One region of the Paenibacillus sp. S25 genome, then DNA from elsewhere that is predicted to be linked to it. Evidence: riboswitches for the same ligand, from Rfam matches in the RefSeq annotation. Region 1 holds a riboswitch; the other holds the start of a gene.
What was found. A riboswitch is a leader RNA that binds a small molecule or an ion and turns the genes downstream of it on or off. The one in region 1 is predicted to bind cyclic di-AMP.
Positions count from the first base shown of each region.

Region 2: it holds a riboswitch for cyclic di-AMP, as region 1 does, so the genes downstream of both, KAI37_RS00545 (C40 family peptidase) here and KAI37_RS13350 (3D domain-containing protein) in region 1, are expected to answer to the same signal.

Region 1 is NZ_CP073683.1:3,124,657-3,127,767, reverse strand. Features, by position in the region: gene KAI37_RS13360 (ABC transporter substrate-binding protein/permease) at 1-124, shown strand, start outside; gene KAI37_RS13355 (amino acid ABC transporter ATP-binding protein) at 111-833, shown strand; cyclic di-AMP (ydaO/yuaA leader) riboswitch at 1,067-1,235, shown strand; gene KAI37_RS13350 (3D domain-containing protein) at 1,242-1,910, shown strand; gene KAI37_RS13345 (polysaccharide deacetylase family protein) at 2,109-2,915, opposite strand.
Region 2 is NZ_CP073683.1:137,203-140,313, forward strand. Features, by position in the region: gene KAI37_RS00540 (GNAT family N-acetyltransferase) at 32-538, opposite strand; gene KAI37_RS00545 (C40 family peptidase) at 842-1,342, opposite strand; cyclic di-AMP (ydaO/yuaA leader) riboswitch at 1,348-1,485, opposite strand; gene KAI37_RS00550 (hypothetical protein) at 1,762-2,589, opposite strand; gene KAI37_RS00555 (M1 family metallopeptidase) at 2,601-3,111, opposite strand, start outside.

The DNA.
Region 1 (3,111 bases):
CATTACCTACGAAGGATTAAGTCCGTTCGTAATCGCAGCCGCTATTTATTTTGTAATGACATTCAGCTTGTCTAAGCTGCTGGGTTTATGGGAAAGGAAGTTGAGAGCCAGTGATCACCGTTAAACAACTGCGTAAATCGTTCGGCAAGAATGAGATTTTAAAAGGCATTGATATAGATATCGCCAAAGGTGAAGTCGTCGTCATCATCGGTCCCAGCGGTTCGGGGAAGAGTACGTTTTTGCGTTGCATGAATTTGCTAGAACAGCCTACGGACGGGGAGATTTTGTTTGAGGGCGAGCCGATTACAGCTCGTGGTCATAATATTAACGTAACCCGGGAGAAGATGGGGATGGTGTTCCAGCATTTTAATCTGTTCCCGCATAAAACAGTGTTGCAGAACCTGACGCTTGCACCAACGCAGGTTAGAAGACAGTCAGGGAAGGAAGCGGAAAAAATTGCGCTAGAACTCCTGCGTACCGTAGGGCTTGAGGATAAGAAGAATACCTATCCGAACCAGCTATCCGGTGGTCAGAAGCAACGTATTGCGATTGCGCGTGCTTTGGCCATGCAGCCGCACGTAATGCTGTTCGATGAGCCGACTTCTGCATTGGACCCTGAAATGGTTGGAGAGGTTCTGGATGTAATGAAGAAGCTCGCCGAAGGCGGCATGACCATGGTAATCGTGACGCATGAAATGGGCTTTGCCCGTGAGGTAGGCGATCGAATCATCTTTATGGATAACGGTAAAATTGTAGAGCAAGGTACACCAGAGCAGGTATTTGGTACTCCAAGCCATGATCGCACCCGTGATTTTCTTGCCAAAGTATTGTAAGAAAGTGCTGATATGAGCTATAAAAAAGCCCTCCGTTTGACGGAGGGCTTTTCTTTTTTTGTCACCATTTCCCCATATTTTCGTAACAAATATCGATTTCTTGGTGACAAAATTGTAACGAGTATAGTATGATGTTCAAGGTTCCCAACATTTTCATGCGGATAAGGTTACAAAATTGTGATATTATGCAGTAAGCCAAAACTTACCGGGACAGCATGCGGTTATGACAAACGCTGGATGCTGGGCCCAAACTATGGGAAGTGCGGGGGACGTAACAACGGCATTCTTTCCGATACGTCATAAGACGATATGGAATATGCCTAGGGGTGAATTGCACAAGCATAGGGCTTCTTCTGAGTCCGAATCCGACAGCTAACTTCGCAGGCATAACAGAGGAGGTACATATCTTTGAAACATCTAAAACATATTGGAAAAACCATGAAATTTGCGGTGCTTGCCGCAGCCATTGCAGGTCTGGCACAGACAGCTGGAGTAGCGGATGCTGCTTCGCTTCATACTGCCAAAGATGGCGATACCTTCTTTTTGCTTGCTCAACGTTATGGAGTATCAGTGGACGAGCTGACGAAGGCGAACCCAAACATTGCCTCCAACAATATATATGCAGGTCTGCAAATTAAGGTACCTGGTGAAAAAAGTGTGAAGGCAGCTTCGGATTCGAAGCCGCAGCTTCTAACGGAGAAAGCACCAGCGAATGAGGGGCCAACGATTGAAGCGTGGGGCAAAACATTTAACTATAGCAAAATAGTTGACGTTAAGGCTTCTGCGTATTCTGCCGCAGCCGATGAGAATGGTAAATGGGGAGCAGTGGACTACTACGGTAATCCGCTTAAACTAGGTACAATTGCGGTAGACCCGAACGTCATTCCGATGGGCACGAAAGTGCTGGTTACAGGCTATTCCCACCCAGGTTTGCCGGATCGTTCTTTTGTAGCTGTCGCTCGCGATCAGGGCAGCGCCATTACAGGAAAACGGATTGATATCTTTATTCCTGGCAACAAATCATTTGTGAACGACTTTGGATTTCAAAATGTGAAGCTATACGTTATTGATAAATAGCATTGTACGTATATACGGTTTAATTAAACATAATATATACTATGTAAACTTAATGCCTGTATCCTACCATGTATAACTAGGTCGGACTCTTATCAGGTCCTATCCGTAAAAAAGGCTGTCTTGACGAGCAGAAAACTTCTGCTGGTAAGACAGCCTTTTTACGTTGCTTTAGCTTGTAGCTCAATCCTAAACATATGGTTATTTCCGTTCCGATGTGTGGAGTAGCCGAGGGACTGTCACAAATTTGTAGCCCTTAGCTTTTAGAGAGTGAATTAGACCCGGCAGAGCTTGGACAGTGCCTTGCAAGTTGGAGCTTTGACCTCCACCTGCGTGCATTAAAATAATAGAGCCAGGCCCGGTAGCTGGGATCACATTGCGCTGAATTTGTGTTTTACTTAGTCCCTTCCAGTCGAGAGAGTCTACATTCCAATTGACAATCATGTAGCCATGACGACGTGCCCATTGGATTTGAGGCTCCGTGATTTCACCGTAGGGTGGACGAATCAACTTGGGGCGAAAACCTGCGCTGGCTTGTAAAATACGTTCTGTTTTTGTAATCTGGTTGCGAAAGCGTTCTGGTGTGGCCTTCCTAAAATCCGGATGAGTATAGGAATGGTTTCCTATAGCATGGCCTTCACGGATAATACGGCGTATGATCCCCGGATGCTTTTCCGCACGGTGACCGACGATAAAAAAGGTGGCTTTGATGCCATTGGCGTGTAATACGTCCAAAACCTGCGGCGTATACCTAGAATCGGGCACATCATCAAAGGTTAAGGCAATTTGGCGGGTGTGTGGGCCGCACATTTTAAAAATGTCCGCATGTTTTTTTCGCAGCATTGCTAATGTAGGAGTTGCTCGATCTGTGCTCTGTTGTACAGAAGAAGCAACAGCTGCTTCCTTGGGATGGGGCGTTCCGATGTTGGGAGGCGCATCCGCGTGAACGGGTAAACTTGAAAATGCTAGTAACAGTGCCAAGCATGGCAACACTCCCCTGTACGGCATATGTATCCCCCCTTTCCGTGCAGTGGTACCTAGTGGTGCTCTCGACTATTATGTACCTGTCCTATTAAAAATATGCTGGTTACCAAGTTCGGCTCATCAACGACTGGAAAGAAGTCCACGATGAAACGATTATCAATGAAGATGATGGAGCTAAACGTACATATTCTCTTAAACATGACCGAAAACAGGAGCATTT
Region 2 (3,111 bases), 3.0 Mb from region 1:
ACATCGCGGTTGTATGCCGAAGGCGCTTTTATCATAGAACCTGGGTTTGGTGCTCGGGACGATATACCATACAATAAAACGGTTTTTTGCCATCGGGAGTCTGGCGTTCATAGGTATCTGTAAGCTCAAATCCAGCCGCCTTGTAAGCCCGGATAGCGCGATGATTCCAAGTAAGTACCTCTAGATCAATTTCATTCTTCGGGTTGCGTCGTTGGGCTTCCTCTGCAATGGCACGGACAAAATCAGCGCCTTTGCCATGTCCGCATCTTTCAGGATGCATTCCAAGACCTAGCCGGGTCACACCGATCATAGGGAAATATTGGGCAAATCCCGTCAGCTTATTCTCTTCATCCAGTACAGCAACATATTGCTCTTGGCGAAGCGTGGGACTTCCAAATTCGACTTCAAGCGCCTTCATTTGTTCCCAGGGGAGCCATCCGTATATATTATAAGGTGGATCATAGCGCCACTCACAGATTGCAGCCGCTTGATGCTCGTCCATCGGTACGATCCGATAGTTAGATATTGAGGCCGGCATGTGTTCCATCCTCCTTTTACAAGTACTTCAATCATTAACAACAGATTGTAGACAAGTTGCAGGGGAATGGCAAGCGTGTTTATTTCATACTCAAGTCGGGTATACATTCAATAAGAAGGATTTACTGCTCATATGCTCCCCCAGCGCTGACGGTAAAACCGACGATGTTCGCTAAAATTGAAACCTTTTGAGGCTTCAGTTCGTCAGTAATGATAATAATTGCTGATGTTGTGGACATAAAAAACCGCAATTCGATTCCGGCCAGAATCAAATTGCGGCTAGGGTTAGCTTGCTGTGCGTTAGTTATTCTACGTTGTCGTCATCAGGAATTTCTGAAGCTACAGAATGGTAAGCGTCTGTGCTCATAATTCTTTTTGCACCGACATAGCGGTTAGCGTAATAATTTTCGTTCAGTGAGCTAACTACTACACCACGTGAAGTCGAGGAGTGGGCAAATTTCCCTTCACCTACGAAGATACCTACATGGGAAATGCCTCTTCCTGTGGTGTTGAAGAACACCAGGTCTCCAGGTCTCATTTCATCGCGGGATACAGAAGATCCCATTTTGAATTGTGATCCAGATTGATGCGGAAGTTTAATTCCCAGTTTGTTAAATACATACATTGTGAAGCCGGAGCAATCGAATCCCTCGAGTGTAGTGCCTCCGCTTCTGTAGCTCGTTCCTTTGGCATCTTGAATGACCTGGTCCATCTTGGAGTCTGCATATGCACTGCCGCCACCGAATGTAAAAGATGTAAAGGCAATGGCAAGACCCATAGCTGCGATCGTTAGCTTCTTCTTCAAAAAAAATATACCCCTTCCAATGCCTGCGAGGTTAGCTTAAGGATTCGGTAGAAGGTTCCCCTATGACCACTCTGTTGCGAGATCAATTCACCCAAACTGGTTCCCCCGCTTCCTAGGTGCCAGGAATTAGGCTTAACTTAAGATGTGCACCTTGGAGAGCAGTATTCACAATAACGTTATTTTTGAGATAAAGGTTACAATAAAGATTACAAAGTTGTTACTATCAGTTCACTGCGATTATTGTAACAAAGACGGCTGGCTTTGGCAAATGTTTCATTGCAAAAAGTTACAAAAAAAATCTGCTCCTAATGTCCAAGGAACAGATCTTGTTAACAGTATTCAGTTATGTGTCGTTTGCGCGGATATGAATCGAGATTTTTCGACAGACGGAAATGAAGTAAAAAACATAAAGGCAGGGCTTAACTTCTACTGGAGATATCGGTATGCCATAGTCTGTACTGCGAACTGATATGCCACAGCCTGACCAGACTAGTAACAAAATGATACGATTGCTGGAGAATGAGCGCCAGCATGCCAGTCCAAATCATCGCCACGGTGCCAAATAGACCGAAGACCAGCAGCACACAAGCACCGAGCAAAAGGGATATACCGACAGCTGGGAGGAGCTGGCGAAAGAAGGCGAGCAAGGACGATAGTATGGCGTGACCACCGACAGTCCCCAGTTGCATATACAGGATGCACTGCCGAATGAACCATCCGTAAGCCATCCATCCCACGGCATAGGGCAACAAATGCAGCAGGTAAGAGGGAGATTGAAGCGTTCCTGCTACAATAGGGTAGAGTCTCGGTACTACCCAAAAGGAGGGAAGCAGCAGCAGTCCCAACTCGATGGTGTAATACAGCAGCGACGACATGCCATGGCGTTTCATACCCTTGAAAAAGGACAGGCTTTGCGGTTCAGTAGCATCGGTATGCAGGCTTTGATATATTCCGGCTCTAATGAAGGGAGTGATCAGTATACGTAGTACAGTCGCCCCTAGTAGTATCCACAAATACACATGTACTTCCCGGCTGTCCATCAGAGCAATCTGGCTCTCCATCCAAAACAAGGTCTGTCCAAGTTCGTTTTGACCCTGATCAGGATAACGGAGCAGTAGCGGGATAACGGCAGACTGCACCAGACGATAGAGAAACACCCCCCACAGTAGTCGATATAGAAATAAAATGATAACGATATAGAATCGTATGCGCACCAGCGCCCAGCCCTCTTTTATAACAGTCCGCATCTATAGACACCTCACCATGACAGACTTCCAAGCAGTGTTTCTAACAGCTTGGTTACACTTACATTCCAACGGGTTTGTTGCTTTTCGTCCAATTCGGCCTTTAGGCTATTGTTAATATGCTTATTCTCCAGTGCAATGGTATATAGAGGATCAAGGGTTACATAGGAAACGGGAGAAGTACTTTTGATCCGAAAAGTTGTGCTTTTGCCCGCGCCGTCCCAAGCCTTGAATATCGTAGTACCATCCTTGAAGGTAAATTGGACAGGGATCTTGGGATAATCCGCCCCTTTTTTGCTGACCGTCACGACGGCTTCATATCCGTTCTCCAGCTTGTGGTTCGTGATATGATCCACCGAAAAGTCCGCCATCTGGCCGTCATATACATACTGTTCAAAATAGTGGCTCCATGAGCGTCCGGTGACTCTCTCCACGATACGTTGAAAATCCTGGGAGGACGGATGCTTAAATCGGTACGTCTGGACGTAGGTCCGCATAATCCGATCCATTTTTTTCATACCCACC